DNA from 2 places in the Acidovorax sp. GW823-FHT02H02 genome. Region 2 is predicted to be linked to the other one. Evidence: riboswitches for the same ligand, from Rfam matches in the RefSeq annotation. Region 2 holds a riboswitch; the other holds the start of a gene.
What was found. A riboswitch is a leader RNA that binds a small molecule or an ion and turns the genes downstream of it on or off. The one in region 2 is predicted to bind thiamine pyrophosphate.

Region 1 (14,790 bases), on a different contig from region 2:
TGATCCCGATCGCCGGCGACCTGATCACCAGCGACATCGCCATGGCGCTGCGCACGCCCACCAAGGACGCCGAGGACATCAAGGTCGAAAGCGGCTACGCCAAGCAGTTGCTGGCCGACCCCGAGGCGCAGGTGGAAGTGCCCGGCCTGGGCGACCGCAGCCCGCGCATGTTGTCCAAGCAGGCGCTGGCCGGCGTGATCGAGCCGCGTGTCGAGGAGATCTTCTCGCTGGTGCAGCAGGTGGTGCGCGAGTCGGGTTACGAAGAAGTGCTGTCCTCGGGCATCGTGCTCACGGGCGGCAGTTCGGTGATGCCCGGAATGATCGAACTGGGTGAAGACATTTTCCTGAAGCCCGTGCGCCGCGGCATCCCCAAGTATTCCAGCGCCCTGTCGGACATGGTGGCCCAGCCCCGTGCCGCCACCGTCATGGGCTTGCTCGAAGAGGCCCGGCTGGCGCGGCTGCGTGGCTTCAAGGTGGCGCAAAAGAGCGGGTCGATGAAGACCGCGTTCGGGCGCTTCAAGGATTTCATCGTGGGGAATTTCTGACCATGAAATATCCACTCTGGTTAGCGCGGGGAAGCCCTCATCTCCTGCCGCGTGAGCGATGGCGATGTACCGGACCGCCATGCTCTTCCACCCAACTTCCTTTTCCCATTTGGCAATTGCATACGAATCTAGCACCAGGAGCTCCAACATGACCATCGAAATGATCGAAGCCGAAGAATTCAACCAGGGCACCCAGATCAAGGTGATCGGCGTGGGCGGTGGCGGCAGCAATGCCGTCGAACACATGATTGCCCGCAGCGTGCAGGGCGTGGAGTTCGTCAGCGCCAACACCGACGCGCAGGCGCTCACCCGCAGCTCGGCCCATCGCACCATCCAGCTGGGCCAGAGCGGCCTGGGCGCGGGCAGCAAGCCCGACAAGGGGCGGGACGCTGCCGAGGCGGCGGTGGACGACATCCGTGCCGCCATCCAGGGCGCCCACATGCTGTTCATCACCGCGGGCATGGGCGGCGGCACGGGCACCGGCGCAGCGCCCGTGATCGCGCGCGTGGCCAAGGAAATGGGCATTCTCACCGTGGGCGTGGTCACCAAGCCCTTCGACTGGGAAGGCGGCCGCCGCATGACCAATGCCGACAACGGCCTGGCCGAACTCGAAGCCAATGTCGATTCGCTGATCGTGGTGCTCAACGAGAAGCTGCTCGAAGTGCTGGGCGATGACATCACCCAGGACGAAGCGTTTGCGCATGCCAACGACGTGCTGAAAAACGCCGTGGGCGGCATTGCCGAGATCATCAACGAATACGGCCATGTGAACGTCGACTTCGAAGACGTGCGCACCGTGATGGGCGAACCCGGCAAGGCCATGATGGGCACGGCCACCGCCAGCGGCCCCGACCGCGCCCGCATCGCTGCCGAGCAGGCCGTGGCCTGCCCGCTGCTCGAAGGCATCGATCTGTCGGGCGCCAAGGGCGTGCTGGTGCTGGTGACGGCCGCCAAGGGCAGCCTGAAACTGTCCGAGTCGCGCCTGGCCATGAGCACCATCAATGCCTACGCATCGCCTGATGCGCATGTCATCTACGGCGCCGCCTACGACGACAGCCTGGGCGACGAGATCCGCGTCACCGTGGTGGCCACGGGCCTGTCGCGCCCCAACGCACGCCGCCAGCCCATTTCGGTGGTGCAGGGCGGCCTGCGCACCGGCACGGACAACATGGCCTACCAGATGCCCATGACTGTTGGCGGTGGCATGGGCGGTGCCGTCGGGGTGGCCGGTGGCATGGTCGGTGGTTCCCAGGCCGATTACGGCGGCATGTCGGTGCCCAGCGTCTGGCGCACCAACCGCACGCAGGCGGCCGCCCGCGTGGATGCGCTCTCGTCGGGTGGCATGGACGATCTGGAGATCCCGGCTTTCCTGCGCAAGCAGGCGGATTGATCCGGTCCATCCCCCTGAGCGGCTGCGCCGCTCGGGGCAGCCCCCAGAGGTGGCTGCTCTTCGGGACCGTCCAAACCTGCGCAGGCAGGCTTGGAGCCGCGGCCCTCAGCCCCTTCTCTCGCCTCGCCACGCGCTCCGGGAAGGGGGACGAGGCCCTCGCTGCGGGGCGGCCCTTGCTCGGCATCCCTGGTACGTGTTGCGCCGGTCTCGGCCACTCCGTTTTCTATCAGGGTCATAGTTGAGACGGTGCCGTGATCAACGGGTCGGCCCACTAAAATCTACCCATGCTTCAGCAACGCACCCTCAAGACGATCACCCGCGCTGTTGGCGTGGGGCTGCACAGCGGCCAGCGGGTCGAGTTGACCCTGCGGCCGGCACAGCCCGACACGGGCATCGTGTTTCGCCGCGTGGATCTGCCCCAGCCCGTGGACATCCCCATCTGCGCGACGGCGGTGACCGATACCCGCCTGGCATCGACCATTGGCACGGGCAATGCCAAGGTGCACACCGTGGAGCACCTGATGTCGGCCTGCGCCGGCCTCGGCATCGACAACCTGTATGTGGACATCACGGCAGAAGAGGTCCCCATCCTCGACGGTTCCTCGGCATCGTTTGTCTTTCTGCTGCAAAGCGCAGGCATAGCGTTGCAGAACGCGCCGCGCCGCTTCATTCGCGTGACCCGGCCGGTCGAGGTGCGCCAGGGCGAGGGGGCCGCAGCCAAATGGGCAAGGCTCACGCCCTACCATGGCTACAAGCTCAGTTTCGAGATCGATTTCGATCACCCGGCGGTCGACTCCACGGGCCAGCGGGTCGAGTTCGACCTGGGGACCGGCAACTACAGCCGTGACATTGCGCGCGCGCGCACCTTTGGCTTCACGCGCGACGTGGAAATGATGCGCTCCAGCGGCCTGGCGCTGGGCGGCGGGCTGGACAACGCCATCGTGATGGACGACTACAAGGTGCTCAACAGCGACGGCTTGCGCTACGACGACGAGTTCGTCAAACACAAGATCCTTGACGCCATGGGCGACCTGTACCTGGTTGGCAAGCCCCTGCTGGCTGCCTACAGTGCCTTCCGTTCGGGCCACGCCATGAACAACCTGCTGTTGCGCGAGCTGCTGGCGCAGCGCGACGCCTGGGAAGAAGTGACGTTCGAGGACGAGCGCCAGGCGCCCAGCGGCTTCCTGCAACCCGCGCGGGCCTGGTGAATATGAGATCCCCCCTGAGCCGCTTCGCGGCTTCTCCCCAGGGGGAAGATACCCTCGCTGCGGGGTGGCCCTTGCCTGGCGTCCCTGGCTTGCGCTGCGCAAGTTTTCGCCGCGCAGGGAGTCGCTGAAATGCTGCTGTTTCGCTGGCTGGCCATGGCACTGCTGCTGGCGGCAGCGGTTTCCTTTGCGTTCTATGCCGGCACGGGCCAGGCGCGCTACAAGCGCTTTGGCCTGGTGGTGCTGAAGTGGACCCTCATCGCGACGGTCTTTTTCTTTGCCGTGCTGTTCATCGGGCGCCTGGCATGAAAACCGGCACGGCAGCAGCCGCCGCCGCGCTGGCCTATACTCGCGCCTGCTCCGGGGTGTGCTGATGCACTGAGATGCGGAGGCCTGAAATGCGGGCCCAGACGCGAACCCGACGAACTTGATCCGGTTCATTCCGGCGGAAGAAGAGCCGATCCCTCCATGCCCCATGCCAGCTGCCTGGCGCGGGCGCCATGCCCCAGCTGTCCCGTGCAGCTGCGGGGGAGCAGGTCCATTCCGGAGCAGCCCCGCCACCGGAACCAGGAGACTGCCCCATGAATGCCCCCGAACCTGTCGCCCGCGAGAAATTCGCCGAACTGCTCGCCCTCACCCGCGAACCATTCCCTGCCTCGCGCAAGGCCTACATCCCCGGCCAGCTGCACGCCGATCTGCGCGTGCCCGTGCGCGACATTGCGCTGACCAACGGCGAGCAGGTCAGCGTGTACGACACCTCGGGCCCCTACACCGACCCGAACGCCGTGATCGATGTGCGCCAGGGCCTGGCCAGCGTGCGCGGCGGCTGGATCACCGGCCGCGGTGACGTGGAGCACTACGAAGGCCGCGCTCCCGTGGCGCTGGACGACGGGCAAAAGAGCGAGGACGCCACCCGCCTGGCCCAGCTGCGCGCCGAAGCCGCTGCCCTGCAGCGCAAGCCGTTGCGCGCCAAGGCTGGCGCCAACGTCACGCAGATGCACTACGCACGCAAAGGCATCATCACCCCCGAGATGGAGTACGTGGCCATCCGTGAAAACGGCAAGCGCGAGTGGATGCAGCAGTACATGGCCGACGCAGGCCGTGAGCAGCGCCTGATGGGCAACCCCATGGGCGCGAGCATCCCGCGCATCATCACGCCCGAGTTCGTGCGCGACGAAGTGGCCCGGGGCCGCGCCATCATTCCCGCCAATATCAACCACCCCGAGGTGGAGCCGATGGCGATTGGCCGCAACTTCCTGGTCAAGATCAACGCCAACATCGGCAACTCGGCCGTCACGTCGAGCATTGAAGAAGAAGTGGAAAAGCTCGTGTGGGCGATCCGCTGGGGTGCCGACAACGTGATGGACCTCTCGACCGGCAAGAACATCCACACCACGCGCGACTGGATCGTGCGCAACTCGCCCGTGCCGATTGGCACCGTGCCTATCTACCAGGCGCTGGAGAAGGTGGGCGGCATCGCCGAAGACCTGACCTGGGAAATCTTCCGTGACACGCTGATCGAGCAGGCCGAGCAGGGCGTGGACTACTTCACCATCCACGCCGGCGTGCGCCTGGCCTACATCCACCTCACGGCCCAGCGCCGCACGGGCATCGTCTCGCGCGGGGGCTCCATCATGGCCAAGTGGTGCATGGCGCACCACCGCGAGAGCTTTTTGTACGAGCACTTCGAGGACATCTGCGACATCATGAAGGCGTACGACGTGTCGTTCAGCCTGGGCGATGGCCTGCGCCCCGGCTGTGCTTCGGACGCCAACGACGAAGCGCAGTTCGCCGAGCTGCACACCTTGGGCGAACTCACCCAGATCGCCTGGAAGCACGACGTGCAGACCATGATCGAAGGCCCCGGCCATGTGCCCATGCACATGATCCAGGCCAACATGACCGAGCAGCTCAAGACCTGCCACGAGGCGCCGTTCTACACCCTGGGCCCGCTGACCATCGACATCGCGCCGGGCTACGACCACATTGCGTCCGCCATCGGCGCGGCCATGATCGGCTGGATGGGCACGGCCATGCTGTGCTACGTGACGCCCAAGGAGCACCTGGGCCTGCCCGACCGTGATGACGTGAAGCAGGGCATCATCGCCTACAAGATCGCCGCCCACGCGGCCGACGTGGCCAAGGGCCACCCCGGCGCCCGCTCGCGCGACGATGCACTCTCCCAGGCGCGCTTCGACTTCCGCTGGCAGGACCAGTTCAACCTGGGCCTGGACCCCGAGACGGCCAAGGAATACCACGACGAAACCCTGCCCAAGGACTCGGCCAAGGTGGCGCATTTCTGCTCCATGTGCGGCCCCAAGTTCTGCTCGATGAAGATCACGCAGGAAGTGCGCGACTTCGCTGCGCAGAAGGGGGTGGCCGAGGCCGAGGCGCTGGCGGCGGGCATGGAGACCAAGGCCGAGGAGTTCCAGCGCGGCGGTGGCAGCCTGTATGTGCCGATCCAGCCGGTCTGACGGTTGCTACTAAAAAGAGCTTCTGGCGCTTTCTGTATAAGCGCTGGACGCTCTTTTTGGCGAATGGCGCTTATGCCGTAGGTGCTTGCCGCTGTTGAACATGTCGCATTGCACGCCCGAACTTCCCGTGGCGGTACCGGGGTCCAACGGCGCCGGCCACCGGCGCGCACCTGGCGATCAGTCCCTCGTCACCCGCACCACTTCTTCGCGGCTGGTGATGCCGGCGGCGATCAGGCGCTCCCCGTCGTCGCGCATCAGCGCCATGCCGTTGGCCAGTGCCGCGGCGCGGATGTCGGCCTCGGAAGCCTGGCTGTGGATTTGCGCGCGGATGGTGTCATTGGTCACCAGCATCTCGAACACCCCCGTGCGGCCCGCGTAGCCGGTCTGGCCGCAGGCGTCGCAGCCCTGGCCGGCGCAGTGGGGGCAGATCTTGCGCACCAGGCGCTGGGCCAGCACGCCCAGCAGGGACGAACTCAGCAGGAACGGCTCCACGCCCATGTCGGTCAGGCGCGTGACGGCGCTGGCGGCATCGTTGGTGTGCAGCGTGGCCAGCACCAGGTGGCCCGTGAGCGAGGCCTGAATGGCGATCTGCGCGGTTTCGAAATCGCGGATCTCGCCGATCATGATGATGTCCGGGTCCTGGCGCAGAATGGCGCGCAGGGCTTTGGCAAAGGTCAGCTCGATCTTGCTGTTGACCTGGGTCTGGCCCACGCCGGGTAGTTCGTACTCGATGGGGTCTTCCACCGTCATGATGTTGTTGCGCGTGGCGTCGAGTCGGCTCAGCGCGGCATACAGCGTGGTGGTCTTGCCCGATCCCGTGGGGCCGGTCACCAGCACGATGCCGTGGGGCTGGGCGATCAGGCTGGTGAAGCGCTGCAAGGTGTCCCCCTGCATGCCCACGGCTTCGAGGCTGATCTTGCTTTCGCTCTTGTCCAGCAGGCGCAGCACGGCGCGCTCGCCATGGGCGCTGGGCAGGGTGGACACGCGCACATCGATGGCCCGGGTACCCAGGCGCAGGCTGATGCGACCGTCCTGCGGCAGGCGCTTTTCGGAAATGTCGAGGTCGGCCATGATCTTCAGGCGCGAGATCAGCGCTGCGTGCAGCGCGCGGTTGGGCTGCACCACCTCGCGCAGGCTGCCGTCCACGCGAAAGCGCACGCTGGAATGGCGCTCGTAGGGCTCGATGTGGATGTCGCTGGCGCCATCGCGCGCGGCCTGCGTGAGCAGGGCGTTGAGCATGCGGATGATGGGCGCGTCGTCTGCCGTTTCCAGCAGGTCCTCCACGGCGGGCAGCTCCTGCATCATGCGCGAGAGATCGGCGTCGGATTCGACCTCGCTCACCACCGTGGCGGCGCTCGATTCACCCTGCGCATAGGCGGCGCTGATGCGCTGGGCCAGGCCATGGGCGTCGAGCGGCAGCAACTGCTGCACGGGGTGCTTGCGCAGCACCTCCGACAGCGCGCTGGCATTGGGCTGGGGGCCGTGCCACAGCACCAGCTGCTGGCCGTCGTCCTCCAGCAGCAACTGGGCGGTGCGCGCAAAGGCATAAGGCAGGGGATGGCGCATGGTGGTGCCGCCTCAGGGTGCGCTGACGGGAGCGGGTTCGTACGACGCGGGCGTGGGTGCGGGCGGTGTGGCTTCGGGGCGCAGCGCGGGCAGTACCGGGGCCGCCGAGACCGAGCCCATCACGGCGCTGGGCGCGGGTTGCGCGACCTGCTGCAGCGCACGGATGGCTTCGTAGCGGTCGAGCATCAGCGCATCGCTGGCGGCGGCATCGCGCACTACCACGGGGCGCAAAAACACCATCAGGTTGGTCTTCTTGCGCGAGCGGTTCTCGCTGCGGAACAGATTGCCCAGCACGGGGATGTCCCCCATCAACGGCACCTTGTCCTCGGCCTGCTGGTAGCTGTCTTCCAGCAGGCCGCCGAGCACGATGATGCTGCCGTCCTCGACCAGCACGTTCGATTCGATGGAGCGCTTGCTGGTGGTGGGGCCGTTCACGTCCTTGAGGGTGTTGCCGTCGATTTTGGAGACCTCCTGGTAGATGGCCATCTTGACGGTGCCGTTCTCGTTGATCTGGGGGCGCACGCGCAGCATCAGACCCACGTCCTTGCGCTCCACGGTGGTGAAGGGATTGACCGAGTTGTTGCCGGTGGTGTTGGCGTACGAGCCCGTGACGAAGGGCACGTTGTTGCCGATGACGATGCGGGCCTCTTCGTTGTCCAGCGTCATCAGGTTGGGGGTGGAGAGCACATTGGCATCGCCGCTGTTTTGCAAGAAGTTGGCCAGCGCGCCCAGGTAGTACTGGCCGTTGACGCGCGGCGCCAGTGCAATGTTCAGGCCCCCGCCCAGCGATGCCAGGGCCGTGGCGCTGCCGGTGGCAATGCCGGCGGCCAGGCCCAGGATGTTGCCGCCCGACACCGCCGAGTTGGTGCCGATGGCGCCCACCACGCCGTCGCCCTTGCTGCCCAGCACGCTCTGCCACTGGATGCCGAACTCGGCCAGCTTGCTGGCCGTGACTTCCACGATCAGGCTTTCCACCAGCACCTGCGCGCGGCGGCCGTCGAGCTTGTCGATCACGGCGCGCAGCTGCCGGTACTGGGGCTCGGGCGCGGTGATGATGAGCGAGTTGGTCGTGGGGTCGGCCTGGATCTGCCCGCCGGTGGAGGGCTGGTTGCCGCTGGCGCTGCTGCTGGAGCCCGCGCCCGCACCCATGCCCAGGCCGCCGCCGCCGCTGCCGGCGCCCAGCCCGGCGCTGTTGCCGGCGCTGCTGGTGCCGGCCGTGCCGGAGGACGCCACCGTGGTGGACAGGCCGCTCGTTCCCGCAGAGCCCGACGACACGGCGTTGCCGCCCCCCGTGGCCGAGATGGCTGCGCGCAGCGTGGTCGCCAGCTTGGTGGCATCGGCATTCTTGAGGTAGACCACATGGATGTTGCCGCTGGCCGCGCTGCTGCCGGGCACGGGCGGCTGGTCGAGCTTGTCCACCAGCGCGCGCACCTGGGCCACGCGGGCCGGGTTGGCGGCGCGCAGGATCAGCGAGTTGCTGCGCGCCTCGGGCAGCAGCGTGGTCTTGAACGAGGTGTCGGTCTGGCCCTGGGCCGCGGCCGGGCCGGCTGCGCCGCCACCATCGATGAGCCGTGCCACCAGCGGCGCCAGGTCGGCGGCCACGGCATTCTTGAGCGGGATCACCTCCACATCGCTGGCGTTCGAGACATCCATGGCCGCCACGATGCGCGCCAGGCGCTGCAGGTTGTCGGCGTAATCGGTGATCACCAGCGAGTTGTTGCCGGGGTTCACGTTGATGGTGTTGTTGGGGCTGATCAGCGGGCGCAGCACCGGCACCAGGTTGGCCGCGTTCTCATAGTTGAGCTTGAAGATCTGCGTGACGATCTGTCCGCCGCCGGGTCCCGCCGCACCGCCCCGCGAAACGCTCACGCTGCCGCCCTGCAGCTTGGCATCGGCCTCGGGCACCACCTTGTACAGGCCGGCGGACTCGACCACCGTGAAGCCCTGCAGCCGCAGCGCCGCCAGAAATTGCTGGAAAGCGGCCGCAGGCGTCACGGCCCGCTCGGTGATCAGCGTGAGCTGGCCTTTCACGCGCGGGTCCACCACCACGTTGCGGCCGGTGATGGTGGCCATGGTGCGGGCCACGGCCTCGATCTCGGCGTTGGCGAAGTTCAGCGTGACGGGCTCGCCCGGGCGCACGCTGCTGGTGCCGGTTCCTATCGCCGTTTGGGCATGAACTGGACCGCTTGTGCATACCAAAAAAGCGCATGCAGCTATTGTGTTGATAGCAAATTGCAGTCGGGGTGAAAGATTGGAAGTCATAGCGTCAACCCACGGTGATGATGGAGCGCGCGCCATTGCGCCGTCCGATGATGTTCAGAAGATTGGCCAGGGCCGCCTCGCGCTCGGGCGTGGCGCTGGCCTCGCCGGTAAAGCGCAGGCGCTGGCCCACCCATTGGCCGCTGCCGTTCAGCTGCAGGTCGCCATCGAGTGTGTTCAGGGTGAGCGTGGGCACTTCGCCGCCCTGCAGCACGAGCCGGTAGCTGCCCATGGGGCGCAGGGTGGACAGGCGCGAGGACATGGCCCGCGCGTCCAGTTGCGCCGTGCCCGCCAGTACCAGGCGGCCTGCGGTCCACAGGGCTTCGAGGCCCCGGGTCTGCAGGGCCAGCTGGCCCTGGGGTTGCAGGGTGTTCCAGGGTGTTCCCAGGCCGGTCAGCAGGCCGGCGGGGAACTGGCTCTGGCCATCGGCGATGGCCAGGCGTGCGCCGCCCCAGCGCGCGTCCATGCGGGCCTGCAGGGGCGCAGCCATGCAGCAGGCGGCGTGCACCTGGGCGTGCAGGCCGGTCCAGCGGGGGCGCAAGCGCCACTCCAGGCGCCCGGGCAGGGCGGTGCGGTCCTGGCTGGCGCCGCCGCCGGTCAGCACCAGCTGGGCCGACCCGGTCCACACGGTGCCGCGCGCCTGGGCCAGCAGCACTTGCCCCTGGCTGGCGCGGTCCACCGCCCCGGCCAGCCACTGCGCCGGCGCAAAAACCACCAATGCCGGCAGCACACCCGCGAGCACGCCGGCCGCAGCCCAGCCCCAGGGCGCGCGCGGGGCTGCCTTGGCGGTGCGCCGGGGCCGGGAACGCTGGGGAAGGGACACGTTGCGGAACACGGAAGTGGCAACCGGTCAGCGGGCTGGCAGGAGCAGCACCAGGCTGCCATCCCAGCGCGGTGCGGCTGCAGCGGGCCCATTGCCGAGGGGGGTGGGGGCCGCAGGGCTGGCTGCTGGCGCGCTGCGTGCGAGGCGGGCCTCGACCGGCACCGCCAGCGCATTGCTGCGCGCCTGGGCCAGCCATGGGGCCAGGGCGTCGGCGGGCGCACCCTTGAGCGTGATGGTGGCGCGGTCGCCCGCCAGCGTGAGCTGGGCCGTGGCGCCCAGGCGCTCGGTCAGCGTGCCGCGCAGGCTGGCCACGGCATCGCCGGGGGCGCTGCGGGGTGCGGCCTGCAGTTGCAGGGCTTCGGCCTGCAGGCTTTGCATGCGCTGCAGCTGGGCATCCAGGGCCGCATGGCGCGCGGGGGCCGTGCGCAGCGTGGCCAGGGCTGGCGCCAGGGCCACCCACCACAGCAGCGCCAGGGCCACCACGGCGCCCGCGGCCAGCAGCAGGTTCTGCTCGCGCGGGGCCAGGGCCTTCCAGCGGTCTTGTACGACGGTGTGGAGGGGGGTGTTCATGGTGTGGTCTCCGGGCGCAGCAACAGGCTGCCGTCGTCCAGGCGGGCACTGTAGCCTGCCGCTTGCAGCCGGGTGGCCAGGGCCGCCTGCTCTTCGGCCGTCAGCGTCACGCCGCGCAGGCGCAGCTCGCCCGCGGTGTATTCGAGTGCATTGGGCAGCTGGCCTGCGGGCAGGGCAGCGCCTGCCGCCGCGAGCAGGGGCTCCAGGTCGCGCGGCGACACGCTGCCGGCGGCCTGGCGCAGCGTGGCCAGTTCGCGTTCCATCTGCACGGGGGCATCGACCACCACCTGCACCTTGGGAAAGGTCTGGGTGAGCGCATTGCGCACACCCGCCTGCTTGGCGGCGAGCGCACCGCGCTCCTGCCAGGCCCATGCGTTCAGGCCCACCAGATGGGCGGCGGCCAGCAGGCCTGCGCCCCAGCGTGCCGCGCGCCACTGCGGTGCATGCAGAAAGGCGCTGGCGGCGCTGCCAGCCTTGCGCAGGGCACGGGTGCGCCCGGTGCTGGCTAGGTCGAACTGCGCCAGGTCCCAGTCGCTGCGCGCCGCATCGAGTGCGCGCTGGCTGGTGGTGTGCAGCACCACCGACCGGCCCAGCGTGCGCTCGGCCAGTGTCGCCACGGCGGGCTCGGCGCGCACCGGCGGCATCGCTTCGTCGGGGTCTCCGGGACGGGGGGCCGGGCCGATCAGACCCAGTGCCGCAGCGGACAGGGGCAGCACGGCCACGCCCTGATCGGGTCCGTGGCCGCAAACCACAAGCTGGGCATCCTCGGGGCTGCCCAGCGCAAACAGCTCGGGCCCGCCGCTGGCGGTGGGGCCCGGTGCAAATTCGGGCACCACGCGCGCGACGCGCCGGCCTGCGGCCTCCAGTGTCTGCAGCGCTTCGCGCAGCCAGGCCCGGTCGCACACGGCCACCCATACCGGCTCGCCAGCGCGGGCACCCGGTTGTAGGGCAAAGTGCAGCTGGGAAGGTTCGTCGAGCAGCTGGTCTTCCAGCAGGCCTTCGAGCACCGAGCGCAGGCGCGGTGTCTGCTGGCTCACCCCCAGCGGCACACCCTGGGGCAATTGCACGCGCTGCCACGACAGCGCCGCTGCCGGCACCACCGCCACCACCTCGCCGCCCGGCCGGGCAGGCTCGGGCAGCAGCGGCGCCGGGGCGCTGGCGTGGCGAAGTGCGGTGTGGCCGTCGGCGGTCAGCGTGTAGCTGTAGGCGGTGGCGGACCCGGAAGGTGCCTGGGGCAGGAAAAGGATCAGGGTGCTCATGGGCGGGATTTGCGGGCCATTTTAGGGGGCAGAGTTGACAGTGCTGCGTGCGGCAAGGCCGCTCAGCGCGCCGCAGCGGTCGCGCCTGCGCTGTCAAAAGCGCCGCGTTCGCGCCACAGCGTGGTGACGGTGGTGCCCTGGCGCATCACCAGCGAGCGTTCTTCCACCACGCTGGAGCCCAGGCGCAGGCGTCCGCGCACCTCGAAGTAGCGCGAGGCGATGGCATGGTCGTCGGCGTTCAGCGCAATGCTGGCGCCCAGCTGGTCGGAGGCATCGGTCAACGCCCGGAAATGGCGCGCCTGCCGGGCCTGCACCAGCTTTTGCGCGTCCGCCATGTCCAGCCCGTCGATCGCGGCCAACAGCACATCCACGTCGGCCGTGTTCAGGTTCACCGGGGTGCGCACCGGCAACAGCGTGACATGCGGCGCCAGCACGGCCAGTGTGGCGGGGGGCAGGCCCAGCCAGCCCAGCTGGGCCAGGGTCGGCGGCAGCAGGGGCGCGCTGCTGTTGGCGCCCTGGCTGGCCTTGGCTTCGCGCAGGCCCTGCACCAGCAGGCTCAGTTGCTGCGCAGGCAGGCCCAGGCGCTCGAACAGGCGAGAAAACTGGCGCAAGGCGCCTGCGTTGACCTTGTCGCCATCGATCAGGTTGCTCAGGTTCAGCCGCCCCTGCAGGTCGGTGATCTGGCCGGACAGAAAGGCGTCGGTGGTGTCGGTGCTGGCGTCGTCCACCTGGGTCATGTTGCGGTCGGCCGCCAGAAAGGTGGACAGGCGCGCCTCCTGCAGCGGCACGGCCCAGGGTTCGGCCAGGTGGTCGGCACCGCCGGTGATGCCGTCCTCGCGCAGGATCAGGCGCGACCAGTCGAGCGCGCCCACCAGAATCCAGGCCGACTGCAGCCGGGCGCGTTCGGCCGTTTCGACCTCGACCGCGCGCCACTGCTGCCACAGGGCGGCGGCGGCAAAGGTGGCCACCAGCGTCACCGTGAGCATGGCCGCCAGCAGGGCCGCACCGCGCTGGCGGGCCGGGCCTGCGGCGTTGTGCAAAGAGCCGGTGCGGTGCCTCATGACTTGCCGCCGCCCAGCACCGGGTTGACCCAGTCGCGCGTGATCTGCCCTGCCAGAGCCTGGCCCGGGCTGATGGTGATCTGCAGGCGCACGCCATCGGGCAGCGCGGCGTTGGCCTCGCCGGGCGCGCTATTGCCGCTGGACTGCGGGTTCGACCAGGCGCCGCCGCGGTAAAAATAGATTTGCCAGTTGTCCAGGGGCAGCAGCACCACTTCCCTGCGCCGCTCGGCTTCGCCGGGGTTGCCGGCCCACTGGGCCGCCTGCTGCCAGGCCTGTTGCCAGTCGGCATGGGTGCGCACCGGGGGCGATTGCCAGCGCAGCCAGTGGCTGGCGCCCTGCACATCGCGCCGGGTCCAGGCCACCACCAGGGCGCCTTCGTCGGGCCGGGCGCTGCTGCGCCGCGTCATGCGCAGCACCTGGCCGTCCCAGTTCAGCGGCGTGGTGTAGGGCACGGACACGATGGCGTCCAGATCCGCGCCCCACTGCGCGAGCGCGGCCTGCACCACCAGCAGTTCATCGGCCCGCTGGCGTGTCGTCTCTTGCGCCCGCGCCATGCCGTCCAGCCCGCGCCACCCCAGGATGGCCATCAGCGCCATGATGGCAATGGCCACCAGCAGCTCGATCAGGGTGAAGCCGTTGGGAGAGCGTGCGCGGCGCGCGCCCCAGTGCGTCATGCCAGCCATTCCCATATCAATATCTGCCCACGATGGTGGACAGGCGAAGCACGGAGTTTTCGCCATCGAACACCTGCGCATCCACGCGCCGGAAACTCGGGTTGGGCGTGGGCCGCACGATCACCGCCACATCGAAGCGCCGCCCCGCCTGCTCGCAGGGCTGGCTGCTGTCGCCCACCCCCGGCATCTGGCGCGACAGGCGGGCCTTGACCAGTTCGTTCTCGGCGCAGAGCTGGGCCAGCACGATGTCCGATTGCCGCAGGGCATTGCGCGTCAGCGCCGTGGTGGCCTGCAAGCCCGCCAGAAGGGCAATGGCCACAATGGCCAGCGCCACCAGCACCTCGACCAGGGTAAAGCCCTGTTCTGGCGTTTTCATGGCAGTGGCTCCACCGCGAAAGGCCGCAGGCCGTCGGTGGCCACGCGCAGCGTGCGTTCGGGGTGGGCCTGGTGGGTCAGCAGCACCTGCTGCGGCCCGATCAGCGGCTCGGGCCCCAGTTGCAGGGTGGCGGGGCCGCGCACCGTGGTGCCGGCATCCAGCCACCGGGTGGGAAGCGTGCCGGCGGGCAGGCCCTCGAACCGGAAACCCTGCGCATCGGCGCGCCAGCGTACCGGCACGCCCGTGCCGCGCGACTGGGCCCGGCCAGATTCCAGCAGGGCCGCCAGCCGTGCCGCTTCGCGCTCCAGCTGCGTCTGCCCGCCGTCGCGCAGCGCCAGGCTGACGCCCGCCGTGGCCAGTGCCATGATGCTGATGACCACCAGCAATTCCAGCAGGGTAAAGCCCCCCTGAGCCGCTGCGCGGCTCGCGCTGCGCGCGGGAAGGGGGACGGCGCCAGTGGCCTGGCAAAGCCAGTTCCACGGCGTCCCTGGCCGGGGGCGCGCCGGTTTCATGGGCCTGGGATGCGTGGGGAAAGAAGACCGGTCACTGCCAGCTGCCGATATCCGCGTTCTTGCCCTCGCCGCCCGA
Region 2 (14,556 bases):
CGACATTGCCTGCGCTTATTGGCCGACCGCTTTGGGTCGATATGACCTGCAAATGACCGCTGTAGGAAATGATCACGGATGACTTCTCTTGGCCGAACTGAGTCGGCGGCCCTTGACCGGCTCTACCCGACCCAAGGCAGACACTCGAAGAATATATCCAAGTGAATGCCAATCGGGGTGACTGTGTTGAAGTTGGTCTTAAGAACTCTGCGTAATCGGGATGTAGACCTCGCCACCCGATGCTTTGAATTGAGCGGATTTTTCATCCATCCCGCGAGTCAATGCAGATTGGTTGTCCAGCCCCTGATTGTTGGCGTAGTCGCGAACGTCCTGAGTGATCTTCATGGAGCAGAAGTGAGGGCCGCACATCGAACAGAAATGCGCCACCTTCGCCGAGTCCTTGGGCAGGGTCTCGTCGTGGAACTCGCGTGCCTTGTCAGGGTCAAGCCCCAGATTGAACTGATCCTGCCAACGGAACTCGAAGCGGGCTTTTGAAAGCGCGTTGTCACGCACCTGCGAGCCAGGGTGACCTTTGGCCAGGTCGGCAGCGTGAGCTGCCAGCTTGTACGTGATGATGCCTTCTTTGACGTCTTGCTTGTTCGGCAGGCCTAGGTGCTCCTTGGGTGTCACGTAGCACAACATAGCCGTGCCGTACCAACCAATGGTGGCCGCTCCGATGCCGCTGGTGATGTGGTCATACCCAGGAGCGATGTCGGTGGTCAGCGGACCCAGGGTGTAGAAAGGCGCTTCATGGCACTGCTCCAGTTGCAGGTCCATGTTCTCTTTGATCATGTGCAGCGGAACGTGGCCAGGGCCTTCAACCATCACCTGAACGTCGTGTTGCCATGCCTTTTGCGTGAGCTCGCCCAAGGTGCGAAGTTCTGACAACTGGGCTTCATCGTTGGCGTCATAGATGGAGCCCGGTCGCAGGCCATCACCCAGACTGAAGGCCACGTCATAAGACTTCATGATGTCGCAGATGTCCTCGAAGTGCGTGTAGAGGAAGTTTTCCTGGTGATGGGCCAGGCACCACTTGGCCATGATGGAGCCACCCCGGCTCACGATGCCGGTCATGCGATCAGCAGTCAGCGGCACGTAGCGCAACAGCACACCTGCGTGGATGGTGAAGTAATCCACGCCCTGTTCGGCTTGCTCGATCAGTGTGTCGCGGAAGACTTCCCAGCTCAGGTCCTGCGCCTTGCCATCCACTTTTTCCAGCGCCTGGTAGATCGGTACCGTGCCGATGGGCACTGGCGAGTTACGGATGATCCATTCCCTTGTTTCATGAATGTGCTTGCCAGTGGACAAGTCCATCACTGTGTCGGCGCCCCAGCGGATGGCCCAGGTCATCTTGTCCACCTCGTCGCTGATCGAGGAGCCCAGCGCCGAATTGCCGATGTTGGCGTTGACTTTCACCAGAAAGTTGCGACCGATGGCCATGGGTTCCGACTCGGGATGGTTGATGTTGCAGGGAATGACGGCCCGGCCACGTGCCACCTCGTCACGCACGAACTCGGGGGTGATCCGTGCTGGAATGCTTGCGCCAAAGTCCTGTCCTGGATTCTGTCGGCCCAGTCTTTGTGCCAGTTTCTCGCCCCCTGGACCGCTGGCGGTCAGCGTGGCCAAGTAGTGCTCTCGGTTCATGTTCTCGCGAATGGCCACGAATTCCATCTCGGGCGTGACGATGCCTCTGCGTGCCTGATGCATCTGAGTGACGTTGGAACCTGTTCGCGCCCGGCGTGGCCGGCGCAGCAAACCGGGAAAGCGCAGGCTATCCAGCGCGTGGTCTTCGGCTCGGGTACGGCCGAAGTCGCTGGTCAGGCCTTCAAGGACCTGAGTGTCTTGGCGCTCCTCAATCCAGCGCTGGCGCAGCGCAGGCAAGCCATGGCGCAAGTCGATGCGTGCTGCTGGATCGGTGTAGGGACCAGAAGTATCGTAGACGAAGACTGGCGGATTCTCCTCACCGCCAAAAGCCGAGGGCGTGGGGTTCTGGCTGATCTCGCGCATCGGGACCATCAAGTCAGGGCGCGAACCAGGTATGTACACCTTGCGCGAGCCAGGCAGGGGCGCAATAGCGGCCTCATCCACGGTAGCCGATTGGGCGATGAATTGATCGGGAGCATTCACGAGCAGATTCCTTCAGTGTGTGCGCTCCGAAGGTCGCCCTGGTTAGCATGCAGGCGCAAAGCCAGCATGGGCAGAGGGAAATGCTCTTCTTCCGCCGGTATGAACCGGATCAAGTTCGCGGGTTTGGACAAGCCATCTCAGCCCACACCATGTGGACACCCCGGAGCGTTGTTTCAGTATATCAGCCGCGAATAGAGCAATTTATTGCCGCATGGCTAAATTAGATTTTTAATTGGTTCTGGACGGGAAGAACTATTCGACCCATATGGCAGTCGTAGTCATCGGTAATCAACTCAACACTGCTGCAAACACCAAGGGTACAGTCGCATCCAAGTTGATGGCGCTGGGATCAAAGCTCTCCAACTACGTTGGCTCGCGACTGCAGAAATGAAACATCGCAAGCCATGCAAAGATCTGCAGCCCAGGCCTGACCTGCAGGATGAGAATGCGGATGACGGCTTATGGCCGGCAGCAGTCGACCCATTGCTGTCCTTCGGCAATAACCGAAGCTGTCATCCGTGAATGAGGTCTTCGGTCATAAGCTGTCATTGATCGTCAAATTTCTGAAAATCGTTTCTCCATCTCGCGGCGCATGGTTCTCCGAGTCTCTGCTGCAGCAAAGCGACGTTTCTCCTCTGGGGAGAAGGGCCGAAGCGGAGGAACCCCTTGCGGTTTTCGTTCATCATCCACCGCGACCATGGTGAAGAAGCAGCTATTGACGTGCCGTTTTTGTTGGGTGCGGATGTTTTCGGCAATCACTTTGATGCCTACTTCCATGGACGAAGTACCCGTGTGATTGACTGAGGCCAGGAAGGTAACCAATTCACCAACATGGATGGGCTGTCGGAACATGACTTGGTCAACACTTAAGGTTACAACGTATGCACCTGCATACCTGCTGGCACAGGCATAGGCCACTTGGTCCAGCAGTTTGAGGATGGTCCCACCATGCACATTCCCAGAAAAATTCGCGGTATCGGGGGTCATAAGCACCGTCATGGTTAATTGATGCGCAGGCAGTTCCATGGCTTGTCAAGGAAGTAAGTTGATCAATTCCGGCACGGCCGCAAACAGATCGGCTTCGAGGCCGAAGTCAGCCACGCTGAAGATCGGGGCCTCGGGGTCCTTGTTGATCGCGACGATCACTTTGGAGTCCTTCATGCCCGCCAGGTGCTGAATGGCGCCCGAGATGCCGCAAGCCACGTACAGATGAGGGGCGACGATTTTGCCGGTCTGTCCAACCTGCAGGTCGTTGGGGGCGTAGCCCGCGTCCACCGCAGCGCGGCTGGCACCAATGGCAGCGCCCAGCTTGTCGGCCAGGGGCGTCATCACTTCGTTGAACTTCTCGCTGCTGCCCAGGGCGCGGCCACCCGACACAATGATCTTGGCGGCGGTCAGCTCGGGGCGGTCGCTCTTGGCGATCTCGCTGCCCACATGGCTGCTCTTGCCGTTGTCGGCTGCTGCAGCGGCAGACTCCACAGCAGCAGAACCGCCGGTGGCGGCAGCCGCGTCAAAGCCGGTGGTGCGCACAGTGATCACCTTGGTGGTATCAGCGGACTGCACGGTGGCAATGGCGTTGCCCGCGTAGATCGGGCGCTCGAAGGTATCGGGCGAGTCCACCTTGGTGATGTCAGAGATCTGCCCCACGTCGAGCTTGGCGGCCACGCGCGGGGCCACGTTCTTGCCGCCGGCAGTGGCCGGGAACAGGATGTGGCTGTAGTTGCCGGCGATGGCAAGCACTTGCGCAGCGACGTTCTCGGCCAGGCCATGGGCCAGGGCTTCGCTGTCGGCGTGGATGACTTTGGCGACACCAGCGATCTGGGCGGCGGCCTGTGCAGCAGCAGCGGCGTTGTGGCCAGCGACGAGCACATGCACGTCGCCACCGCAAGCGGCAGCAGCGGTCACGGTGTTGAGGGTGGCGCCCTTGATGGACGCGTTGTCGTGTTCGGCAATGACGAGTGCGGTCATGATCAGATCACCTTTGCAACGTTCTTGAGTTTGTCGACCAGCGTGGCGACATCAGGCACCTTGATGCCGGCACTGCGTTTGGCCGGCTCCATGACCTTGAGGGTCTTGATGCGCGGGGCGACATCGACGCCGAGGTCTTCGGGCTTGAAGGTGTCGAGCTGCTTTTTCTTGGCCTTCATGATGTTGGGCAGCGTCACATAACGCGGCTCGTTCAGGCGCAGGTCGGTGGTCACCACAGCAGGCAGGCTCACAGCCAGGGTTTCCAGGCCACCGTCGATTTCACGGGTCACATTGGCTTTGCCATCAGCAACTTCGACTTTGGAAGCGAAGGTGGCTTGCGGCAGGTCGGCCAGCGCGGCCAGCATCTGACCGGTCTGGTTGCAGTCGTCGTCGATGGCCTGCTTGCCCAGAATGATCAGGCCAGGTTGTTCTTTGTCGACCAAGGCCTTCAGCAGCTTGGCCACGGCCAGGGGCTGCAGCTCTTCAGCGGTTTCCACCAGGATGCCGCGGTCGGCACCGATGGCCATGGCGGTGCGCAGGGTTTCCTGGCACTGCGCCACGCCGCAGGAGACGGCGATCACTTCGGTGGCCACGCCCTTTTCTTTCAGGCGCACAGCTTCTTCGACAGCGATCTCGTCAAACGGGTTCATGCTCATCTTGACGTTGGCGATGTCCACACCACTGTTGTCGCTCTTGACGCGCACCTTGACGTTGTAGTCCACCACCCGTTTGACGGGAACCAGAATCTTCATAGCAACCTCTTGAAAATTTATCTAAAACAGTTCTGACAGATTGGCCGAGAACCTCTATCCAAAGCGCCCGACCAAGATTGCACGATCCTGGGGTTTCGTCTTTAAATGCCTGGACTCGATGTCGGATCAGCAATAGGGGATACCTCACTCAATTGCCCTGAGGTCCACTCAATCCAGGCTATTGATTACGATGCGGCAAGTAATGCGTCGAACCGCTGGGGCCGTCAAACTTCATTGCCTTTTTCGAGGGCAGCTCAGCGATCGCGCGCAGCAGAACACTCATCTCGAACCTAAGCATTTACGGCTTTGGCACGAATACCGAATGTCGTCACGCAATAACCTTACCGGGGTTCATTCGTCCTTCGGGATCAAACGCCGATTTGATCTGGCGCAGCAGCGCCATTTCGAGCGGGCTTTTGTATCGTTGGTTCTCATCTCGGCGCAATTGCCCCAGGCCATGTTCGGCGCTAATCGAGCCGCGATGGTGTACGACCAGATCATGAACAATTTCATTGATTTCATTTTGACGAGCAGCGAACGGCATGGGATCGGCGCCTGCTGGGGAAAGCACATTGAAATGCAAGTTCCCATCTCCCAAATGGCCGAACCAGGCACAGCGTGCACCTGGTGCAGCCTGGCTCAAGGCCTCCTGAGCCTGCGCGACAAATTGAGCAACGGCTGACGCGGGCACGGAAATATCGTGTTTGATGTGCGCCCCTTCCAGACCCTGTGCCTCGGAAATTGACTCACGAAGCGACCACAACGTCTGAGAATGCGCAACCGATTCGGCAACAACACCATCCAAGACGTCCCCTGCTTCCATTGACCGCATGAGTAATCGTTCAAGCTGATCGCGCGCATGTGCTTCGTTGTCATGATCAGTAAGTTCCATCAGCACAGCTACTTCGCATGGATCGCTGAAGGGCCAGCGAAGGTTCGGGTAGTGTTTTTGGAGCAATGGCACACAAGGCGCTGAAATCACCTCAAATGCTGTCAGACCCGGTCCGAGGGCTTCTCGGGCTTGGGCCAACAAATTGACGGCTTCAACCAGTGATGGCAGAGCCATCATGGCGGTCAGGTTGGCGACGGGGTGCGGGAATAGCTTGAGAGCGGCAGCAGTGATGATGCCCAAAGTTCCTTCAGAGCCGATGTAGAGTTGTTTAAGGTCGTAGCCTGTGTTGTCTTTGCGCAAGGCTCTCAGGCCGTCCCAGATTTCACCGTTAGGGGTGACCACCTCTAGGCCGAGCGTGAGGTCACGCATGCTGCCGTACCTCAACACAGCCGTGCCCCCGGCATTGGTGGCCAGGTTGCCTCCAACAGTGCAGCTGCCCTGTGCGGCCAGCGAGAGGGGGAACAGTCGGTTGTTTTCCCGGGCCACATCCTGCAGCGTTTGCAGCACGACACCGGACTCCACAGTCACAGTGTCATTGGCTGTATCGATCTGCCGTATGCGATTGAGGCGTCGCGTACTCAGGACCAGTTGACGGGCATTGCCCGAGGGCGTCGCACCGCCTGAGAGTCCGGTGTTTCCGCCCTGGGGAACAATGGCCAACCCGTGTTTCTGTGCCAAGCGCATGACCGCCCCCACCTCCAGGGTGTTGGCAGGACACACCACGGCCAATGCAGTGCCATGGTATTTTTTGCGCCAGTCCTCGTAGTAGGGTGCGGTGGCCTGGCCCTCGGTCAGGACATGTTTCTCGCCCACTGTGCCGCGCAGTTGACTCAGCACGGATTGATCGTCAGACATATTTTCTGGACTCATCATCAGGGCACCAAAGCCAGTGCAAACGTTGGCACGTAGGTCACAGCGATCAGCACCAGCAGCATGACGAACACGAAAGGCAATATCGCACGCGAGAGCGGCCACAACTTCGTGCCGCCGATGGCCATGCCAACGAACAGGCAGTAGCCGATAGGAGGTGCCGCCATGCCGATGGCCACGTTCGTCACGATCATCGCTCCGAAATGGATCGGATCTACGCCGAACTGCTTGGCAATGCTGATTAGCATGGGGCCAAGAATCACCATGATGGCGATTTCGTCCATCACCGCTGCCAGTAGGAAGAAGCCCAGGTTGAGCGCGAGCAGCATCATCCATCGGTCGTGAATGTTCTCTCCGAGCCAGGTGGCCAGTCGGGTTGCCAATTGTTCTTGAGCGACCAAGAATCCAAAACCTTGCGATACGGCCACGATGGCCATGACGATGGCACTGACGGTCATGCCGGACATCATGATCTTGGGCAGATCTTTCCAACGCAGCCTACGTTCAATGACGAAGCCGACAAGCAGTGCATAGAGGCAAGCGACGACAGCTGCTTCAGTGGGGGTAAATGCGCCACCATAAATGCCGCCCAAGACAACGATTGGCGCCATCAAGGCCCAGATGCCTTCCTTGAGAACGGACATGATTTCGGCCAGTGAGGCTCGAGGTTGGCGAGGCCTCTTATCTTGAATGTCTTTGAAGATGACGATCAAGGTGATGCCAAAAGCCATCAGAAAACCAGGCAGCACGCCGGACAGGAAAAGCTTTGAAATCGACTGCTCCGCAATGACACCCCAAATCACAAACGCGATTGAAGGCGGAATCAGTGGGGCAAGCACGCCAACGGCAACCACCAAGGCGGTTGCATAGTTGCGGCTGTAGCCCCGTTCGACCATTGACGGAATCATTACAGAGCCGATGGCTGCTGTTGTGGCAGGTGCTGAGCCGCTGACCGCTGCGAATATGAGAGCCGCAACCACAACCACAAGTCCAAGCCCACCCGGAAGGTGGCGCACAAAAACGTCTGCCACTTTAACCAGGCGCTGCGACAAGCCACCCGAACTCATCAGCTCGCCAGCGAGCATGAAAAACGGGATGGCAAGCAAGCTGAAGCTTTGCGTGCCGGCAACCATTGTCTGGGGCAGCAGCATCGGCTCAATGCCGCTGAGCACGAGAATGGCCAAGACGCTGATCGCGATGGCAAAGGCAAACGGCATCCCGAGCACGACCAGACCAGCAAAACCAGCCGTCAAAATCCAAGAAGTTAATGTCATTTTTATTTATCCTTTTGAGACATTGACCTCGGCCAATTCGTCTTGTGATTTGTCCGGACTACCAAGAATCAAGTGCTCCAAAGCAAAGAGCGCAATGACCAGGCCACAGACTGGCGCGCAGGCATACAAATAAACGATCGGATAACCAATCGCGGCAGAGGTGGAGCCCACGGCATCTGCGACGTAATCTTTGCCTGCAACGGCAAGGAATGCACCAAATCCTGCGATGCAAAGCGTGACCACTTTCTCAATCACCAAACTCAAAGCTTTGGGCAGGTGGTCCACCAAGATGTCCATGCGTACGTGGGTTTTCTGGCGGACCCCCAATCCGATAGCGAGCAGCATGCTCCAGCTAAAGCACGCCAGGGCCAACTCCTCGCTCCAACTCAAAGGCTTATCCAGAACAAAACGCATAAACACTTGTAAAGATAGAGCCAGAAGCATGACAGTTGCGAATGCCATCACGGCAGTTCGCACTCCCATGTCCAGCCAGTCGAAGCCTTTGCGAAAGAGCGATTTCATGGTCTACCTCGAATTATTTTGATGCGCTCAACGCGAGTTCCAGCAATGAGCCATTGCCGCCCTGTCGGTACTTTTCATACAGCGAGGAAACACCCTTGCGGAATGCTGCGACATCACCAATGGCATTGACTTTCATTCCGCTCTTTTCCAGCTTGGTCAAAATGCCCTTGGCATCGGCCTTGGCCGTTGTTCGCTGTTCGATGGTGGCGGCCTTGGCTGCTGCGATAACGGCCGAACGCTGCTCTGGTGTGAGTTTGTCCAGCGCGCGCTTGCTCATCATCAGACCGATCATCGAATAGGTGTGATTTGTCAGAGAAAGGAATTTGGTCACCTCGTAGTATTTGTTCGCTTCGATGACTGCCAAGGGGATTTCAAGCCCGTCGATCGTGCCTTGCTGCACAGCTGTAAACGTCTCGCCCCAGGCCATGGGAACGGCAGACCCCCCCAGTGAATTGAACATGTCGATGTAGATAGGGTTTTGCATGACCCGGTACTTCACGCCCTGGACGTCTGCGGGAGTAGAGACGGGGCGCTTGTTGTTGATCATGTTGCGAAAGCCACCCTCCATATAGCCCAGCGCGACAATGCCTTTGCCCTCAATGCGCTTGCTCAGCTCTGCACCAAGCGCTCCATCAAGCGCCTTATGTGCTTGTTCTTCGTTTGCAAAGAGGAACGGAAGATCATTGATGCTGAAAGAAGGTTCGATCTGACCGATCACGGCGTTGGTGATTACGCCAGCATCCACTGTGCCAAAGCGCATGCCTTCAAGCATCTGGCGTTCATCGCCGAGTTGACGGTTGGGAAAAAGCTGTACTTCGACGGTGCCCTTGGTGTTCTTTTCCACCGCTGCCTTGAAGGCGCGTGCGCCAATAGCGTAGGGGTCCTGCGCGCCATCGGAAGTGGTCCAACCGACCTTGATGATTGGCTTGTTTTGTGCATGCGCTGTGGGCGCGATGGCCAGCAGTGCCGCTGCGGACAGGCTGGCGATTAGTTTCAGAGGGGTGCGACGTTTCATGTTGTCTCCTTTTTGGTGGTGGGTTGATCAATGAGATAAATCACGACTGAACTTCTCAGTCGTTCCAGTAAAGCCGTGTAGGGTTATCGACCAGAATCTTTTGAATCTCCTGTGGCCCGCAAGCATCAAGCAGTGCATCGATCAGGTGCCCGTCGTCGGGCATAGGGGCCGCGATTGATGGGTGCGGCCAGTCGCTACCCCAGACGAGTCGGTCGGGGTTGGCTTTGAGCAATGCCTGCATCAGCGGTGCGACGTCTGTGAATTTGCTGCGTTGTGGAGAAATTCGGTAGCCTCCGGAAAGCTTCACCCAAGTGTTGCCCTCCTTGATCAGGGCTTGGAGGTTGTTGAAGCCCTTGCTGTTGATCGCTCGCTCGGCGGGAACATGACCGTAGTGGTCGACCACGAGTGGTACGCCGAACCTAGACATCTTGATGACCATTTCGGGGTCTTTATCGACATCAATGAGCACTTGTAGATGCCAGCCCAGGGGTTTGATACGTGCCACAATCTCCGGTAAGTCCTGCATGGCAGCACCCCCATCAAACAGTGCGTTGCAACGCGTTCCACGAGCGCCTAGCTGATGCCAATACTGGATTTGCCGATCGGATATATCGGTGTAGACCACCGCAACGCCTCGCAGCCAGCTGGTGTTCTCTGCCAGCGCATGCTCAAAACTTGAGTGGTCGCGTCCGTAGACGCTTGGATGCACAAGGACGGCACGCTCAATGCCCAGCGTACGCGTCATTGCCCTGTACGCTCCCATGGGCGCAGGCGTTGGCGTGTAGCTGCGAGCAGCGGCGAACGGATACTGGTTTGCGTCTTCAAAGACATGAAAGTGGCAGTCGCACGCGCCAGCTGGCAAGCGTTTGGACGGCACCGAAACTTCCGCCTTGTAGGGCAGATATGTGTGGGTGGCGCTCATTTGTTTTCCTGACGGTCTGAGGCGACCTTGCTCTGTACATCGGCTTGAGGATGCGGACCAACGCGCAAACCCAGTCGATTGGCCGCGCCATCGAGGTGAGCTTTGACAGCCAGTCTCGCGGCCAAAGGATCAGCTGCCTCAATGGCAGCGTAAATCGATTGATGTTCAAGCTGTGTTTTCTGGGGCTGTCCAGGCGTCTTTTCACTGTTAACACGGGCCAACTGAACGCTTTCTTCCAGGGAGCCATGCAGGAACCTGAGCAACTTCAGCATCGCCTCATTGTGTGTGGCCCGAGCTATCGCGAGATGAAACCGGACATCTGCTGGCGTGCCATTGGTGTGGTTTTTGACCGCCTCGGCCATCTCGTCCAAGGCCAAGCGCATCTCGATCAGGTTTTCATTTGTACGGCGCAAAGCTGCCAGCTCAGCGCACGATTGCTCGACATGAAGACGTACTTCATAGGTATCAGCAAGCAACGCTTGGTCAGCAGTCATGCCTGCGCCGAGCCGAAGGCTAGGTGTTGACTGCCGAGTACTGACAAATACCCCCGAGCCTTGACGCGCTTCAACATAGCCATCGTGCTTGAGCCGCGACAGTGCTTCACGCACCATGGGTGGGCTCACATTGAACGCCTGTGCAAATTCGCGCGTTGAAGGCAATTTGGAGCCAGGCGTGTACTCACCCGACTCAATCCTGCGTAGCAGCACAGTGGTGATTTCATCGGGAAAGCGCAATGGCTTCGGAAGAGCTGTCATAGTGTGTTCAAACATGGTTACCAGGTTATCTGATAAGTTGAGATGTCGTATTGGTGGAAACCCTTGGAAAATTAGTTAATTGATATCAAGTTGACCAATAAATCACTGCGGTCCGCAATGAACTGTGAACGACTGAATTCAGGAATGGCCCAAGATCTCTGCTTCTGGCCGAAAGCTGCCCGAGGTTCGCCATTAAGCGCTTGCGGCTGAGGACCTTAGTGTACTTGAAATGCTGTATGAAATAACAGTATATTCGGTGGCATGAAAGCCGCAGTACTTACCCACCCGCAACCCGTTCTCGTGACCGACAAGAAGGTCTGGCTGGAGGTGTGTGGCTGGAAGGTGCCTGCGGGATTTGCCTCCCCCGCAGGTGATCACACGCGCAAGCGTATCGACCTCAATGACCACCTGATCCGCAATGCGGACGCCACGTACGTTCACCGGGTCAAGGGTGACTCGATGATTGACATCGGCATCTATGAGGGCGACTCCTTGCTGATCGACCGCTCTATCGAGCCCAAGCATGGGGACATCGTGTTGGCGGTCCTGAGCAATGAGTTCACGCTCAAACGGCTGTACCGAAAAGGCGGCGTCATCAAGCTCGTCCCGGAAAACCAGCGCTACCCGACCATCGTGGTCAAGCCGGAGGAAGAGTTTTCCGTCTGGGGTGTGGTGACCTACAACTTGCACAAGCTGTACTGAGACCATGACGCAGCCTGACGCTTCACCGCTACCGCATCAGATTGACCCAGGCTCGCTGGCGGCTTTGCCACGCACCTCGGGTGTCTACATATTCAAGGGCGAGGGCACGCTGCCTCTCTACATCGGCAAGAGCGTGGATATTCGCAGCCGGGTGCTGTCACACCTGCGTGCCGAAGACGAGGCCGAGATGATTGCCCAGTCCCGGCGGGTGGAGTTCATCGAGACTGCAGGAGAGATCGGCGCACTGCTGCTGGAAGCGCGTCTGATCAAGCAGCAAAGCCCCTTGTTCAACATCCGACTGCGGCGCCTGCGCAACCTGTGCTCAATCCGCCTCGCGGAGCAAGACGGCGTTGTCAGCCCGGAAATCCTCTCCGGTAAGGCGGTGGCTGTTGGGCAGGCCGATGACCTGTACGGCTTGTTCAGCTCCGTGCATTCGGCCCAGAGCAAGTTGCGGGAGCTGGCCGACCAGCACCGGCTGTGTCTGGGCCTACTGGGGCTGGAGAAGATCAGCAAGCGGGGCTGCTTTGGCCTCCAAGTCAAAACTTGCCTGGGCGCCTGCGTGGGCAAGGAAGGCCGTCGGGAGCATGACCAGCGGCTGTTTTCAGCACTGGTGGACATGAAGGTGCAGGTGTGGCCGTTCCCTGGTGCCGTAGATCTGGTCGAGCAAAGTGGCGACTGGGTCCAGCGTCACCGCATCCAGGACTGGCGCTACATGGGCACCTGGTGCTCCAGAGCCAACGAACTCAGCACGCACGAGCAGCACGGGTTTGACCTGGACACGTACAAGATTCTGGTCAAGCCGATCATGATGGGGACCGCCACGGTCGAGGTGGTATGACCCAGCAGCTGGCCCTGGTTGATTGCAACAACTTCTACGTCTCCTGCGAGCGGGTCTTCCGTCCTGACCTGACGCGGGTGCCGATGGTGGTGCTCTCGAACAACGATGGCTGTGCGGTGTCCCGGTCCAACGAGGCCAAGGCCCTCGGTATCCGGATGGGCCAGCCCTGGTTCGAGTGCAAGCAGTTGGCCGAAGAGCATGGCATCCTGGCCTTCAGCAGTAACTACGCGTTGTATGCCGACATGTCGAATCGGGTGATGTCCATCCTGAGTCATTTCTCTCCTCGGCACGAGGTGTATTCCATCGATGAGTGCTTCGTGGACCTCACTGGCATCCGCAAGCTGCGGGACGTGAGCTACAGCATGCGCCAGCGGGTTGGGATGTGGACGGGCATCCCGGTGTGCGTCGGCATTGGCCCGACCAAGACCCTGGCCAAGCTGGCCAACCATGTGGCCAAGAAGCACCCTCGCTCCAAAGGCGTCTTCAACTACAACGAGCTGACCGATGAGCAGAAGACAAGGCTGCTCAAGCAAATTGCCGTTGAGGAGGTCTGGGGAGTAGGGCGCAAGCTGACCAAGAAACTGGCAGTCCACGGCGTGCAGACCGTGCATGACTTGCGCCACGCGCATGTGCCGACGCTACGTGCCGAGTTCGGCGTGGTCATGGAGAAGATCCAGCGCGAGTTGCAGGAAGTGCCCTGCATAGACTTGCAGGAAATCCAGCCAGACAAGCAGCAGATCATCTCCAGCCGGTCATTCGGCAACATGGTCACGGAGCTGGTCATCCTCCAGGACGCGCTGTCCACCTTCGTGGCCAATGCCTGCGCAAAGCTGCGCACACAGAAGAGTCACGCGGCAGTGATCCAGGTTTTCTTGCAGACCAACCGTTTTCGCAAGGACCTGCCGCAATACAACCCAAGCCTGGCGGTCCCGTTGCCATACCCCACGAACGACAGCCTGGAGGTCAACCGCTGGGCGGCGTACTTGTGCGAGCGGATGTTTAAGCCGGGTTACCAGTACAAGAAGGCCGGGGTCATGCTCAGCGAGATCAGTCCAGTGACGCATCGGCAGGGTGATCTGCTGGAGCCAGTGACCCTTGCCAACGACAAGCTGATGCTGGCGCTGGACACCCTCAACCAGCGCTTTGGGCGGGGTACGGTCAAAGTGTCCACGCAGGGGGCGTTCAGGGACTGGGAGATGCGCCAGGAGCGCAAGTCACCGAACTACACGACGGCATGGGACGAGGTGCCGGTGGTGTGATTCGGTATGGCCAACAGGGTCTTATTTATTAGGCCGTACCAGCTTCGCAGGCAGGCCCATTTCTCTCCGCCAGCCACTCATGCCGCACCTGTCGAGGAAAGTTCAGCGACGGTGCTTCAGCGAAAAGGAAGCAGTCGCTTGATGCGATTGAGAAAGCCGTGCAGTCGGCCCTGAAAAGTGTCCCTGACGCTCCCAGGGTCGAAGTATTCGCCGAGCCCAGTGCCGCAGGGGTATCGGTCCCGCCTGGCATAAGTCCAATGGGGGGTACTCTCCCAGATGGACGAATACTTCTCATTGCCGACGGCCTCGGGTCGCGCCTTTTTGTTCATGAGAGTCCCTTTCATAGGTTATTTTTTTGGCTGTCTTGAATGATCGCATCTTTCATCATGGCTACCCACTCCTCTTCGGTCATGGGTTCTGGGACCACCAAAATAGAACCAGTCATCCCTGCGAGCCTGGCTCGCTCAATGGCTTCGTCTGCCGTCTCATGCCGCCCAAACGTCACCACGCCGCAAGTGGGTCGACTACTCGTGCGGTTTCGCTCGAGTGCCAGCAGGCGCATTTCAAGTTTTCTCAGGTTATTACCCATGCAACCCCTCTCGGTTTGTGTGCGTGGCTTCCAGTGCTTCGATGCGGGTAATCAGTTCGTCAATTTCAGCC

Region 1: it holds a riboswitch for thiamine pyrophosphate, as region 2 does, so the genes downstream of both, thiC (phosphomethylpyrimidine synthase ThiC) here and thiC (phosphomethylpyrimidine synthase ThiC) in region 2, are expected to answer to the same signal.

The regions. Positions count from the first base shown of each region.
Region 1 is NZ_JBXAJH010000007.1:64,172-78,961, reverse strand. It holds gene ftsA (cell division protein FtsA) at 1-545, shown strand, start outside; gene ftsZ (cell division protein FtsZ) at 694-1,935, shown strand; gene lpxC (UDP-3-O-acyl-N-acetylglucosamine deacetylase) at 2,220-3,143, shown strand; gene AC1RDS_RS09620 (hypothetical protein) at 3,273-3,449, shown strand; TPP riboswitch at 3,492-3,611, shown strand; gene thiC (phosphomethylpyrimidine synthase ThiC) at 3,722-5,614, shown strand; gene AC1RDS_RS09610 (GspE/PulE family protein) at 5,792-7,180, opposite strand; gene gspD (type II secretion system secretin GspD) at 7,193-9,442, opposite strand; gene gspN (type II secretion system protein N) at 9,447-10,262, opposite strand; gene AC1RDS_RS09595 (type II secretion system protein M) at 10,290-10,832, opposite strand; gene gspL (type II secretion system protein GspL) at 10,829-12,091, opposite strand; gene gspK (type II secretion system minor pseudopilin GspK) at 12,154-13,152, opposite strand; gene AC1RDS_RS09580 (PulJ/GspJ family protein) at 13,149-13,826, opposite strand; gene gspI (type II secretion system minor pseudopilin GspI) at 13,843-14,202, opposite strand; gene AC1RDS_RS09570 (type II secretion system protein GspH) at 14,199-14,588, opposite strand; gene gspG (type II secretion system major pseudopilin GspG) at 14,746-14,790, opposite strand, start outside.
Region 2 is NZ_JBXAJH010000004.1:2,065-16,620, reverse strand. It holds gene thiC (phosphomethylpyrimidine synthase ThiC) at 199-2,127, opposite strand; TPP riboswitch at 2,197-2,300, opposite strand; gene AC1RDS_RS05365 (acyl-CoA thioesterase) at 2,683-3,153, opposite strand; gene AC1RDS_RS05360 (electron transfer flavoprotein subunit alpha/FixB family protein) at 3,160-4,095, opposite strand; gene AC1RDS_RS05355 (electron transfer flavoprotein subunit beta/FixA family protein) at 4,098-4,847, opposite strand; gene AC1RDS_RS05350 (FAD-binding oxidoreductase) at 5,176-6,594, opposite strand; gene AC1RDS_RS05345 (TRAP transporter large permease) at 6,612-7,883, opposite strand; gene AC1RDS_RS05340 (TRAP transporter small permease) at 7,890-8,405, opposite strand; gene AC1RDS_RS05335 (TRAP transporter substrate-binding protein) at 8,419-9,420, opposite strand; gene AC1RDS_RS05330 (amidohydrolase family protein) at 9,476-10,342, opposite strand; gene AC1RDS_RS05325 (FadR/GntR family transcriptional regulator) at 10,339-11,112, opposite strand; gene AC1RDS_RS05320 (LexA family protein) at 11,359-11,799, shown strand; gene AC1RDS_RS05315 (endonuclease) at 11,804-12,637, shown strand; gene AC1RDS_RS05310 (Y-family DNA polymerase) at 12,634-13,896, shown strand; gene AC1RDS_RS05305 (hypothetical protein) at 14,237-14,485, opposite strand; gene AC1RDS_RS05300 (DUF5681 domain-containing protein) at 14,478-14,556, opposite strand, start outside.